Regions from separate parts of the Stenotrophomonas sp. SBJS02 genome, predicted to be linked through region 2. Evidence: riboswitches for the same ligand, from Rfam matches in the RefSeq annotation. Region 2 holds a riboswitch; the other holds the start of a gene.
The links. Region 2 has a riboswitch for glycine ahead of gcvP (aminomethyl-transferring glycine dehydrogenase). Riboswitches for the same ligand answer to the same signal wherever they lie in the genome.
Positions count from the first base shown of each region.

Region 1: linked by a shared signal. The riboswitch ahead of FQS62_RS19805 (trimeric intracellular cation channel family protein) and the one ahead of gcvP (aminomethyl-transferring glycine dehydrogenase) in region 2 are both predicted to bind glycine.

Region 1 is NZ_CP109812.1:4,287,225-4,294,118, forward strand. Features, by position in the region: gene FQS62_RS19775 (primosomal protein N') at 1-1,294, shown strand, start outside; gene FQS62_RS19780 (glutathione S-transferase family protein) at 1,384-2,004, opposite strand; gene FQS62_RS19785 (NYN domain-containing protein) at 2,117-2,896, opposite strand; gene FQS62_RS19790 (NAD(P)/FAD-dependent oxidoreductase) at 3,020-4,300, shown strand; gene FQS62_RS19795 (nuclear transport factor 2 family protein) at 4,384-4,815, opposite strand; gene FQS62_RS19800 (GIY-YIG nuclease family protein) at 4,963-5,238, opposite strand; glycine riboswitch at 5,279-5,368, shown strand; glycine riboswitch at 5,382-5,485, shown strand; gene FQS62_RS19805 (trimeric intracellular cation channel family protein) at 5,570-6,187, shown strand; gene FQS62_RS19810 (3-deoxy-7-phosphoheptulonate synthase) at 6,356-6,894, opposite strand, start outside.
Region 2 is NZ_CP109812.1:3,578,710-3,585,603, reverse strand. Features, by position in the region: gene gcvP (aminomethyl-transferring glycine dehydrogenase) at 1-2,461, opposite strand, end outside; glycine riboswitch at 2,523-2,625, opposite strand; gene FQS62_RS16640 (multidrug effflux MFS transporter) at 2,925-4,151, shown strand; gene FQS62_RS16635 (siderophore-interacting protein) at 4,293-5,189, shown strand; gene FQS62_RS16630 (hypothetical protein) at 5,273-5,665, shown strand; gene FQS62_RS16625 (M2 family metallopeptidase) at 5,793-6,894, opposite strand, start outside.

The DNA.
Region 1 (6,894 bases), 710 kb from region 2:
GGTCATCGTCGGCACCCGCTCGGCGGTGTTCACGCCATTGCCGCAAGCCGGCCTGCTGATCGTCGACGAGGAACACGACGGCAGCTACAAGCAGCAGGACGGCATCCGCTATCACGCGCGCGATTTCGCTCTGGTGCGCGCCAAGGCACTCGGCATCCCGGTGCTGCTGGGCAGCGCTACGCCTTCACTGGAGACGCTGCACAACGCCTATGCCGGGCGCTACACCCACCTGCGCCTGAAGCAGCGTGCCGGTGATGCACGGCCGCCACGCGTGCGCATCCTCGATGTGCGCAAGCGGCCGCTGCACGATGGCCTTTCGGCCGACGTGCTGGCCGGTATCGGCGAACACCTGCAGCGTGGCCAGCAGGTGCTGGTGTTCAAGAACCGCCGCGGTTACGCGCCGGTGCTGCTGTGCCACGACTGTGGCTGGACCGCACCGTGCAACCGCTGCGATGCACCGATGACCGTGCATGGCGGCGGCCGTCGCCTGCAGTGCCATCACTGCGGCGCGCGGCAACCGGCACCGTTGGCCTGCCCGGCCTGTGGCAGCCTTGCGCTGCAGCCGCAGGGTATCGGCACCGAACGACTGGAAGAACATCTGGTCAGTGCCTTCGCAGATTTCCCGGTGGTGCGCATCGACCGCGGCACCACGTCGCGACGTGACGCGCTGGAACAGCAGCTGGCGAAACTGGGCGACCAGCCCGGCATCCTGGTCGGCACGCAGATCCTGGCCAAAGGCCACGACCTGCCCAAGCTGACCCTGGTGGTGGTGGTTGGCATCGATGAGGGCCTGTTCTCAGCCGACTTCCGCGCCAGCGAAAAACTGGCGCAGCAGCTGATCCAGGTCGCAGGACGCGCGGGACGTGCACGTGATCCTGGTGAGGTCTGGCTGCAGACCCATCATCCCGGGCACCCGCTGCTGGAAACCCTGGTGAGCGGTGGCTACCACCCGTTCGCGCAGGCCGAGTTGAACCAGCGCCAGGCCGCCGGATTCCCGCCCTTCGCGCATCTGGCGCTGATGCGCGCCGAGGCACAGCAGGTGGAGCATGCCAATGCGTTCCTGCTGGCGGCGCGGCAACTGCTGGGGGAACAGAATGTAGTCGAGGCCTATGGGCCGATGCCGGCGCCGATGCCGCGGCGTGCCGGCTACCAGCGCACCCAGCTGCTGCTGTCGGCGCTGCAGCGGCCGCCGTTGCATGGGGTGCTTTCGCAGTTGGTACCGCAGCTGTACGCGCTGCCGGAAGCACGCAAGGTACGCTGGTCGCTGGATGTGGATCCGATGGACCTGTATTGATCCGGTCGATGCTGCGTAGAGTCGAGCTTGCTCGACTGCCTCATGCAGAAGCAGTCGAGCAAGCTCGACTCTACCAACGGCCCTGCCGCTTACGTCAGCGGCGACATCACGCCGCGCTGGTAGGCCGGCCGCTCGCGCAGGCGCGCGTACCAGTCGGCCAGGTGCGGCAGTTCCGGGCGCTGGATCGGCAGTTCGAACCAGGCATAGATCAGCGAGCCCAGCGGAATGTCACCCATCGCGAATGTCTCGCCCGACAGCCACGGCTGCCTGGCCAGCGTGGCATCGGCCATCGCCAGATAGTCGCCGGCGCGCACGATGGCGGCATTGATCCGCGCTTCGTCACGGTCGGCCGGGGCGGTGCGCATGATGCCCCAGATCAGGTCGGTGTACAGCGGCGCCATCCGCGAGGTACTCCAGTCCATCCACTTCTCGGCCTGGGCACGTTCCATCGGGTCTTCGGCGTACAGCGTGCCCAGCGCGTAGCGTGCGCTCAGGTAACGCACGATGGCATTCGACTCCCACAGCGGCAGGCCGTGGTCTTCGATCACCGGCACCAGGCTGTTGGGATTCATCGCCAGGTACTCCGGCGTCTGCGTGCCGCCATGGCTGCCACCAACCTCGATGGATTCGTACGACAGGCCAATTTCCTCGGCGCACCACAGCACCTTGCGGACGTTACTGGAATTGCGGCGGCCCCAGATCTTCAACATGCGGGTTTTTCCTTGCTGGCAATGCGAGCGGCAACGATACGCCTGATCGGGTGGGGAGTGTGGGTGGCGGATGCGGATCTGGCATCCGGGCATTGCCGGCCAGCGGCCGGCACTACCGGTTCTTTTTCGGCAGCGTGCGCACGTAGGATGACTTGCCGTCCTTCTTCAGCTCGAACAGACCGATCGCGGCCAGCAGGTCACTGAGCTTGCCGTAACCGTAGTTGCGCGGATCAAACGACGCCTGGTTGCCGATCTGGCTGCCAACCGGGCCGAGGTGCGACCAGCCGTCCTCGCCCTCGGCCGAGGACACCGCGCGGCGCAGCATCTTCACCAGCCGGGTATCGCTACGCATTTCCGCACCGCTCTTGCGTGGCCGGGCATCGTCGTTGGCCACAGGCTCGTTCGATGCCTGTTCGCTGGAAGCCTGTTCGGTATCCGGCACGCTGGCATGGGTCTGGCCCAGCGCTTCCAGGTAGGTGAACTTCGAGCACGCGTTGACGAACGGCTCCGGGGTTTTCTTCTCGCCGAAGCCATACACCTTCACACCATCGGTCAGCAGGCGCATCACCATCGGGGTGAAATCGGCATCGCTGGACACGATGGCGAAGCCATCGAGATTGCGCGCGTACAGCAGGTCCATGGCGTCGATCACCATCGCCATGTCCGAGGCATTCTTGCCCTTGCTGTAGGCGAACTGCTGGATCGGGCGGATCGCATATTCGTGCAGAACCGCCTCCCAGCCCTTCAACCGCGGGCTCTTCCAGTTGCCATAGGCGCGGCGTACGTTCGCCACGCCGTAGCGGGCGACTTCGGCCAGGACCTCGTCGATCTTCGATGCCGGCGCATTGTCGGCGTCGATCAACAGGGCGATGCGCTTTTCCGGTTCGCTCATGGGCTCCTCACGGGCCGTTGCCTGAACCCGAGTATCGCCGATCCACACGGGCGCTGACGTGACAGGGGGCCATCATGCGAAGATGCCAGGCGCTTCCCCCAATGCCCCCACTGGAGTGAGTCGATGAGTCGCGAGCGCGTTCCCCACCTGGTTGTTGTCGGCGGCGGTTTTGCCGGCCTCTGGGCCACCCGTGCCCTGGCCCGCGAGCGCATACGCATCACCCTGGTCGACCGCCGCAACCATCACCTGTTCCAGCCGCTGCTGTACCAGGTGGCCACCGCCGGTCTGTCCGCTCCGGATATCGCCGCACCGCTGCGCCACATCCTCGGCCACCAGCGCAATGTGGAAGTCCGCCTCGGCGAAGTGGTGACCATCGACAAGCAGGCCCGGCAGATCCGCATGGCCGATGGCAGTACGCTGGACTACGACAGCCTGCTGCTGGCCACCGGCGCCACCCACGCCTATTTCGGCAACGACCAATGGGCCGATGATGCGCCTGGCCTGAAGACACTGGACGATGCCATTGCGCTGCGCCGCAAGCTGCTGCTGGCGTTCGAACGCGCCGAGGCGGAACCGGACCCTGAGAAGAAGGCCGCATGGCTGAGCTTCGCCGTGGTTGGCGGTGGACCTACCGGCGTCGAACTGGCGGGCACCCTGGCCGAGATCGCGCGCCATACGCTGCGCAATGAGTTCCGCCACATTGATCCGGCCAGTGCGAAAGTGCGGCTGGTCGAGGCCGGGCCGCGCGTACTGTCTTCGTTCCCGGAAGTGCTTTCGTTGAAGGCGCGCCGGCAACTGGAAAAACTGGGCGTGGAAGTGCTGACCGGCACCCCGGTGAGCGACATCGACAGCCAGGGCTTCAGGCTCGGCGATCAGTTCGTGCCGGCACGCACGGTGGTGTGGGCCGCCGGTGTGGCCGCTTCACCGCTGGCGCGCACGCTGGACGTGCCGCTGGACCGCGCCGGACGCGTGCAGGTGCAACCCGACCTCACCCTGCCTGGCCACCCGGAACTGTTCGTGGCCGGCGATCTGGCCGCGCTGAACCAGGCCAACGGCAAGCCGGTGCCTGGCGTTGCCCCTGCCGCCAAGCAGATGGGCAAGTACGTGGCCGAGGTGATCCGCGCGCGCCTGCACGGCAAGACCGAGCCCGGTCCGTTCAAGTACGCCGACTTCGGCAACCTGGCCACCATCGGCCGCATGGCCGCGATCGTGCACCTGGGCAAGCTGCAGCTGTCCGGCGTGCTGGCCTGGTGGTTCTGGCTGGCCGCGCACGTGTTCTTCCTGATCGGTTTCCGCAACCGCATCGTGGTGCTGCTGAACTGGGCCGTGGCGTACTGGAGCTACCAGCGCAGCGCACGCATCATCTTCGGTGATGACCAGGAAGACCGTCGGCCGAGGCGGTAGGGCTGCACGCATGTTCCTGTGGAGCCGAGCCATGCCCGGCTGCACTTCGCGCGGATTGGCAGAAGCCGAGCATGGGCTTGGCTCTACGGCGCCTTCGGTTTCGGGTACCACAGCGCGTTGACGATGACCCAGCGCTGGTCGAATTGCCCCATGTGGAAGTAGTCGACGAACCATGGGGTTTCCAGCCGTACCGAGGCGGCGTTGCCGGTCACGTCCAGCACCGTGCAGCGGCGGTCCCATTGATCCTTCGGAGTTTTCAGCGCGCCCTGCTTCGTCAGCGAGACCAGTTCTTCCTTCGACATGCGGCGCAGGCCCAGGCGTTCGTCGGGCGTATCGCCGAGGACCGCGCGCTTGGCCAGGTCCGGGTGCAGAGAGCGGGCGACGCGCTGCGGATCGGCCTCCAGCTGGCCATCGATGTAGTCGTGGCAGGTGGCTTCGATGGCCGCGAGGGTGGCCGGGTCGGCGGCGGGGCTCGTTGCTGCGGAGAGAGCGAACAGCAGGGCGATCGTGGACATCCGGGTCTCCAGCGCTGAGGGCCGCGGGGCGATCATGGCATGGCTGGAAGCGCCCATCCACGCATGGCGTGGATCTACTGTAGAGCCGAGCCCATGCTCGGCTTCACCATCAGGCAGCAGCAACAACAGCCGAGCGTGGGCTCGGCTCTACAGAAGCGCAGGATCCGACGCCTGCAGCCAGGCCAGCTTGCGTTCGCGCGGCTGCTGCTTGAGCTGCCATTCGGCCCGCGAGGCGGCGGCCCGATCCGGGTACTCGCGCACGGCCAGCACGCGCAGCGGCGGCCTTGCCCGGGTGTAGCGCGCGCCCTTGCCCGCTTGGTGGGCGGCGAAACGCGCCTCCACGTCGGTGCTGATGCCGGCGTAAAAGCTGCCGTCGCGGCATTCGAGCAGGTACAGGAACCACGGGCGGAGGGACGGGGCCATGCCCGGATTATGCCGTGCTGCACTGCAGCGGATATACTGGCGCCCGAATGCAGGAGAGAGGCGCCGCGCTGGCGCCCGCCGAAGGCGCAGGCTCCCATGATCGCTCAGGCCGGTGGGCTGGAATCCCACCAACCATGCATTCGACTCGCCGAGCTGGAGAGAGGTCAACGGGCACGCCCGGGACGATCCGCCGAAGGGGCACGCGGCCCATGCCGCTGAACTCTCAGGCAAAAGGACAGCGGGAGCGGCACCGGTCATCGTCATCCCGTCATTTCGCAGGCAATGGCGGTATGCGCGCATGGCCGGCCCCACCGCGCCCGGAGCCTGTCCCATGCTGCTGTCCGTCATCTACCTGATCGCCATTTCCGCCGAAGCCATGACCGGCGCACTTTCTGCCGGCCGCCGCCGCATGGACCTGTTCGGCGTGGTCATGATCGCCTGCGTCACCGCCCTCGGTGGTGGTTCACTGCGCGACATCCTGCTTGGCCACTATCCGCTGGGCTGGGTCAAACATCCCGAGTACCTCGGCTTCACCGTGTGCGCGGCGCTGATCGCCACCTGGGTCGCACGCTGGATGCACCACTTCCGGCGCACCTTTCTGGTGCTCGACGGGCTGGGCCTGATCGCCTTCACCCTGATCGGCTGCTCGATCGCGCGCGAGGCCGGCCATGCAATGCCGATCGTGCTGATCGCCGGCATGCTGACCGGCGCGTTCGGCGGCGTGCTGCGCGACATCCTCTGCAACGAGGTGCCGCTGATCTTCCAGAAGGAGCTCTACGCGATCATCGCGCTGCTGACCGGCGCGGCGTACCTGTTGCTGCTGCACTGGGGCGTGGCCGACGCCACCGCGATCCTGTGCTGCCTGGGCGGCGGCTTCGCGCTGCGCCTGCTGGCGATCCACTACCGCTGGGAAATGCCGAAGTTCGTCTATCACGACGAAGTGCATTGAGGTTCGCGCGGCGCAATCCGCACCACCCCGGCGATGTACCTGGCGCTGTCGCTCATGCGCAGCGCCAGGCGCATCGCCGGTGCAGATGGGCCGGTCTCCAACTCCGACCGGCCCTGATCGCGGCCGCACCCCCGCAGGCGCTGGCCGCCATCCACACACGTGCCGCACTCAAGCGGCTTCGGACACCTTTACGTCGCGACGGGCGCGCACGGCCGCGGCCAGTCGCTCCAGCACCGTCACGGTGGTGTCCCAGTCGATGCAGCCATCGGTGATGCTCTGCCCGTAGACCAGCGGCTGGCCTTCCACCAGTTCCTGGCGGCCACCGACCAGATGGCTCTCGATCATCACGCCAACGATGCGCTGTTCGCCGTCTTCCAGCTGAACGGCGATGTCGTCGATCACCTTCGGCTGGTTCTCCGGGTTCTTCAGGCTGTTGGCATGACTGGCGTCGATCATCAGGCGCGTCGGCAGCTTGGCCTTGGCCAACACCTGGCAGGCCTCGGCAACACTGCCGGCGTCGTAGTTCGGCTGCTTGCCGCCGCGCAGGATCACATGACAGTCCGGGTTGCCGGTGGTCGACACGATGGCGGTGCCGCCCTGCTTGGTGACCGACAGGAAGTGATGCGGATTGGACGCCGCACCCACCGCGTCGGCGGCGATCTTCACGTTGCCATCGGTGCCGTTCTTGAAGCCGACCGGGCACGACA
Region 2 (6,894 bases):
CCTCGGCGCCGATGCCGCTGGTCTTCTCCAGCGGGCGCACGTCGAGGATGCACTCGTGCGCCACCAGACCGTTGCGGCCGGTGTACAGGGTCTTGAAGTGCGGGGCCAGGCGCTTGGCGATGTAGTTGGCGTTGAGCTGCGCAACCTGAGTGGCCTTGCGCAGGCCGTCGCGGCCCATCATCGCGATGTACATCCAGCTGATCGGCAGGATCGAGGCGCTGCCGAAGCTGGCCGCGCTGACCATGCCGACCGGGCCGTTGTCCCCCAGCTTGCCCGGCAGGAACGGCGCCAGGTGCTCCTTGACCGCGCACGGACCGACGCCCGGGCCGCCACCGCCGTGCGGGATGCAGAAGGTCTTGTGCAGGTTCAGGTGCGAAACGTCCGAACCCCACTTGCCCGGCTTGGCCACGCCGACCAGGGCGTTCATGTTGGCACCGTCGGTGTACACCTGGCCGCCGTGCTTGTGGATGATCTCGCAGATCTCCACCACCTCTTCCTCGAACACGCCGTGCGTGGACGGGTAGGTCATCATGATCGCGGCCAGACGGTCGCTGTACTTCTCGGCGTTGAGGCGGATGTCTTCCACATCGACATTGCCGTTGGCGTCGGTCTTGGTCACCACGACCTTCATGCCGCACATCTGCGCCGAGGCCGGGTTGGTGCCGTGCGCCGAATCCGGAATCAGGCAGATGTCGCGATGTTCCTCACCGCGCGAACGGTGATAGGCACGGATCGCCAGCAGGCCGGCGTACTCGCCCTGCGCGCCGGAGTTCGGCTGCAGGCTGACGGCGTCGTAGCCGGTGCATTCGACCAGCATCGCTTCCAGCGTGTCGATCAGTTCCTTGTAGCCCAGCGCCTGGTCGGCCGGCACCAGCGGGTGGATCTGCGAGAACTCCGGCCAGGTCACCGGGATCATCTCGGCGGTGGCGTTGAGCTTCATGGTGCACGAGCCCAGCGGGATCATCGTGCGGTCCATCGCCAGGTCCTTGTCGGCCAGCGAGCGCAGGTAGCGCAGCAGCTCGTGCTCGCTGTGGTGGGTGTTGAACACGGGGTGGGTGAGGAACGCGGACTGGCGCAGCAGGCCGGCCGGCAGCGCGTCGGCGGTGCTTGCATCCAGCGCGTCGACGTCGGCCTGCGCGCCGAACACGGCAGCCAGCGCGACCACGTCGGCGCGGGTGGCGGTCTCGTCCAGGCTGATGCCGACCGAGTCGCTGTCGATCGCGCGCAGGTTGTAACCGGCGGCGCGCGCCTTGGCATGGATTTCATCGGCATGCACGCCGGTGACATGCAGGGTGTCGAAGAAGTCGCCACCGACCTGGACGCCGGCGTTGCGCAGCGCGGCGGCCAGGATCGAGGCCAGGCGGTGGGTGCGGCGGGCGATGCGGGTCAGGCCTTCCGGGCCGTGGTACACGGCGTACATCGAGGCCATCACGGCCAGCAGGACCTGCGCGGTACAGATGTTGGAGGTGGCCTTCTCGCGGCGGATGTGCTGCTCGCGGGTCTGCAGGGTGAGGCGGTAGGCCGGGTTGCCCTGAGCGTCGATCGAGACGCCGATCAGGCGGCCCGGCATCGAGCGCTTGTAGGCGTCACGGCAGGCCATGAAGGCCGCGTGCGGACCGCCGAAGCCGAACGGCACGCCGAAACGCTGGCTGTTGCCGACCACGATGTCCGCGCCCCATTCGCCTGGGGCGGCCAGCAGGGTCAGTGCCAGCAGGTCGGTGGCCACGGCCACCAGGCCGCCACGTGCGTGCACGGCATCGACCAGCGCCTTGTAGTCGCCCACCTGGCCGAAGGTATCCGGGTACTGCAGCAGCAGGCCGAACGCTTCCGCTTCCAGTGCTTCAGCCGGGGTGCCGACGCGCAGCACGATGCCCATGGGCTCGGCGCGCGTGCGCAGCAGCTCCAGCGTCTGCGGGTGCACGGCGTCGTGCACGAAGAAGGTGTCCGATTTCGACTTGGCCGAACGCTTGGCCAGGGTCATCGCTTCAGCGGCGGCAGTGGCTTCGTCCAGCAGCGAGGCGTTGGCGATTTCCATGCCGGTCAGGTCGGCGCACAGGGTCTGGAAGTTGATCAGCGCTTCCATGCGGCCCTGCGAGATTTCCGCCTGGTACGGCGTGTAGGCGGTGTACCAGGCCGGGTTTTCCAGGATGTTGCGCAGGATCACGTTCGGCGTGTGGGTGCCGTAGTAGCCCTGGCCGATGAAGCTGCGCAGCACGGTGTTCTTGTCGGCGATCGCACGGATCTTCGCCAGCGCCTGTACTTCGGTCATCGACTCCGGCAGCGCCAGCGGCGCCGGCGACTTGATCTTGGCCGGTACGATGGCATCGGTCATGCCATCCAGCGACGCGTGGCCGACGACATCGAGCATCTGCGCGATCTCGGCGTCGTTGGGGCCGATGTGGCGCTCGACGAACGCGTTGTGGTGCTCGAGCTCACGCAGGGAAGGGGTGTTCTGGGACATGGCGAAGGATCCGTCAGGAAAGGGCACACGCACGGGCACAAGCCGCCGGTCGGCGGTCTGCGGGGCGCCCTCTGTCCTTTTGCCTGAGAGTTTAAAAGTGCGGCGGACCGCAGCTTCGTGCCCCTTCGGCGCCGGATCGAACCGGTCTCTCCAGAGTTCTGTTACGGGTGGTATCGGGCCTGAGCGATTACGGGCGTTGCGCCTTCGGCAGCGGTGTTCCGCTTCTCCCACCGTGTTGCCTGCTGATTATAGCCCGTTGCGGGCCCGCCGGCCGCCTCCAGCCATGGCCGCCGCGCCTGAATGGACGGTGGCCCGGCCGTGCGTTTTGTGCAGTGCTGCATGGCATCGCGCGCAATCCCCACCTATCATGGGCGGATACCCGAATTCATCTGGCGCCGTCCCTGCAGAAGGGGACCGGCGCCCGCCGTGCGTGCCGCGCATGGCCCTGCCGGACGCCTTCCCCATGACCGCCGCTGTTGCTCCTTCCACCCGCCGCATGGCCCTGCTGCTCGCTGGCCTGGCCATGTTCGGTCCGTTCTCGATCGACACCATCTTCCCGGCGTTCCCGCAGCTGGCCCAGCGCCTGGCGGTGGACGAGGTGGCGGTGCAGCAGACCATCAGCGTGTACCTGCTGTTCTACGGCCTGATGAGTCTGGCGCACGGTCCGCTGTCCGATGCCTGGGGCCGCAAGCGGGTGATCCTCGGCGGCCTGGTGGTGTTCGTCGGCGCCTCGGTCGGCTGCGCGCTGTCCACCGACCTGACCACGCTGCTGGCGTTCCGTGCGCTGCAGGGCCTGTCGGCGGGTGTCGGCATGATCGTCGGCCGCGCGGTGATCCGCGATCTCTACCACGGTCACGACGCGCAGCGCCTGATGAGCCAGGTGTCGATGCTGTTCGGCATCGCCCCGGCCATCGCACCGATCATCGGTGGCTGGATCCTGCTCAGCGGCGCCGGCTGGCCGCTGATTTTCTGGTTCCTGGTGGTGTTCGCGCTGGTCCTGCTCGCAGCCACCGCGCGCTGTCTGCCGGAGACCCATCCGGTCGAAGCACGCGTGCCGTTGTCGCCGCGCACGTTGATGCGTGATTACGTGCGCATCGGCTTCAACCCGCGTTTCCTGCGTCTGGCGCTGGCCGGCAGCATCGGCTTCGGTGGCATCTTCCTGTACATCTCCTCGGCGCCGGTGTTCGTGATGCAGCACCTGCATCTGGGCGAGGGCGGCTTCGCCTGGCTGTTCATTCCCACCATCGGCGGCATGACCACCGGCTCGTTCCTGTCCGGGCGCATGGCCGGCCACACCACGCCGACGCGGCAGGTCGCCATCGGTTTCGGCCTGTGTGCGCTGTCGGTGCTGCTGAATGTCGGCTATGTGGCGCTGTCGCCGCAGTTCGTGCTGCCGTGGGCGGTGCTGCCGATCTTCCTGGGCGGCATGGGCATGGCACTGATCTTCCCGATCCTGGCGCTGGCGGTGCTGGACATGTACCCGCACCAGCGCGGCCTGGCCTCGTCGCTGCAGGCCTTCGTGCAGCTGATGATCAGCACGGTGGTGGCCGGCGTGGTGTCGCCGCTGCTGAGCGCGAGCCCGCTGCACCTGGCGCTGGGCCAGGCCGCGTTCTTCGGCGCCGGCTTCGTGTTCTGGTACTGGGAACACCAGCGTGAACGCGCGGCGCAGGCGGCCTGCACGGGCCATTGAGCAGCGCACAGGGGTAGAGCCGGCCGCAATGCCCGCAACGCTTGCGACGAGGAACGACCGGACTAGGCTGGGCACTCCAGCCAGCCGGTGCGTGGATGCACGACAGCCAGCCAATCCGATGCCGTTGCATGAGGTTTCCCCATGGCTGCGCAGCAGACCTACCGCCTGTTCGAGGTGGCGCTGAAGGAGCGCCGCGTTCTTTCCCCTTCCCTGGACCGCATGGTGTTCACCGGTGCCGACGTGGCGCGGATGAAGACTGAAGGCCCGGACCAGCGCATCAAGGTGTTCTTCCCCTTGCCCGGCCAGGAGGTGCCGCAGGTCCCCAGCGGTGACGACTGGTACCCGCGCTACCGGGCCCTGCCGGACGACCAGCGCCCGCCGATGCGTACCTACACCATCCGCCAGTTGCGGGCCGAGCAGGGCGAGGTCGACGTCGATTTCGTGCTGCATGGCGAGACCGGGCCGGCCTCGCGCTGGGCCATCCACGCGCGGCCGGGCGACCGCGTCGTGCTGCTGGCGCCTGACGCCGATTGTTCCGGGAGCAGCGAGGGCTGGGAGTGGAAGCCACCGGCCGGTGTCGGCCAGGTGCTGCTGGTGGCCGATGAAACCGCGTTGCCTGCGGTGGCCGGCATCCTTGAGGAACTGTCAGCCATGGTCGACCCACCGCGCACGCTGGCGCTGCTGGAGGTGGCGCAGGCCGGTGATGCGGTGCACCTGAAGGCGCCCTCCAGCGCCGAGCTGGTCTGGCTGCCGCGCGGGCAGGCCGCCTACGGGCAGCGGTTGCTGCAGGCAGCCCAGGCGCGGTTGGCAGCGGCCTCGGGCGTGGCTGCCGGCGATGCGCTGGAGGAGATCGACGTCGATACGCAGATCCTCTGGGAACAGGCCGATACCCGCGTGGCCGGGCCCCTGTATGCCTGGGTGGCGGGCGAAGCGGGGGCGGTGATGGCGATCCGCCGCCACCTGGTGCGCGATTGCGGGCTGGACCGCCGCGCGATCACCTTCATGGGCTACTGGCGGCAGGGCAAGGTGCTGGACTGACCGGACTGGATCGAGCACGCGTGAAGCAGCGCTGCGGGCGGGGTGCGCTATCCTTGCGCCCCCCTTCGCAGCGGTACCGCACCATGTCCACCAGCTCCAAGACCCGCCGCGACCAGCGCCGTCGCCAGGAAAAGCAGGCCGCCAACAAGGCCGCTGCGCAGGCTTCGCCGGTGGAACCGCATGCCGAACTGCGCGACGCGCAGCGCACCCTGCTGGCTGGTGTCGTGCGCCGTGACGGCGAATGGGTGCTGGGCATGGACGGCCGCATCGCGGGCCACAGCGAGAGCGCTGCGCAGGTGCTGGCGCTGATCATGCAGGCCGGTGAGCTGCACGAACGCAAGGGCACGCCGGTGCGCCTGATGTACTCCGATGCACTGCGTGATGCCGCACAGGCCGAAGCAAAGGAGAAGGGCCAGACCTTCGAGGAGTTCAAGGCCGAGCTGGCCGCGGCGATGGCGGCGAAGAAGAACAGCTGATCGCGCCCAATATGTAGAGCCGAGCCATGCTCGGCTTGCCGTACGCAGCACGGTGGAAATGCAGCCGAGCATGGCTCGGCTCTACAACAAGGAGAAGGGGCGGATCCTCGCGGACCCGCCCCTTTTCTCATTTCGCCGCCGGGGCCGCGTTGGCCTGCCAGCCGCACATCTGGCCTTCGTTCTGCTGCTTCAGCCACTCGTTGACCGGCGTGAAGTACTCGATCATCGGGCCGGCATCGAGCTTGTCGGTGCCGGTCAGCTCCTTCAGCGTGGCCTGCCACGGCTGGCTGGCACCCTTGCTCAGCATCGCCCAGTACTTCTGGCCGGCTTCCTTGTTGCCGTAGAAGGTGCAATCATGCAGCGGGCCCTTGTAGCCGGACGCGTCGCACAGGCCCTTGTAGAACTGGAACTGCAGGATGCGCGCCAGGAAGTAGCGGGTGTACGGGGTGTTGCCCGGCACGTGGTACTTCGCGCCCGGATCGAAGAACTCTTCACCACGGGTGCTGGCCGGGGCCACGCCCTGGTACTTGGCCTTCAGGTCCCACCACGCCTTGTTGTAGTTGTCGGCGGTGATCGAGCCATCGAACACGCCCCAGCGCCAGCGGTCGATCATCAGCCCGAACGGCAGGAACGACACGCCCGACAGCGCCATGCGCATCTGGTTGTTGATGACTGCTTCGCGGCTTTCGGTCGGTGCATCGACCAGGCCGATCGAGCTGAGGTACTTGGGCGTCATCGCCAGCACGATGGTGTCGCCGATCGCTTCATGGAAGCCATCGTTGGCACCCCCCTGGAACAGCGGCGGCAGCGGGTTGTAGGCCAGGTCGTAATAGATGTGGCCCAGCTCGTGGTAGATGGTGGTGAAGTTCTCTTCGTTCGGCTTGATGCACATCTTGGTGCGCACGTCGCCTTCCATGTTCATGTCCCAGGCGCTGGCGTGGCAGACCACGTCGCGGTCGTCAGGCTTGATGAACTGGGTTTTTTCCCAATACGACTGCGGAAGCGACGGCATGCCCAGCGACACGTAGAAGTCCTGCGCGCGTTCGGTCATCTGCCTGGCGGTACGCAGTTCGGCCTCGCGCTGCGCCTTGTACTGGGCGGCGACGTTGGCGTCCTTGCCGGCCTTGGCCAGCGCCGCGCTCAGGTTGGTCTGGTACTGCTTTTCCAGTGCCGCGGTGATGTCCAGGCTGCCGGCGCCCGGATACGGTTCCAGCTGGTCCCACAGATTC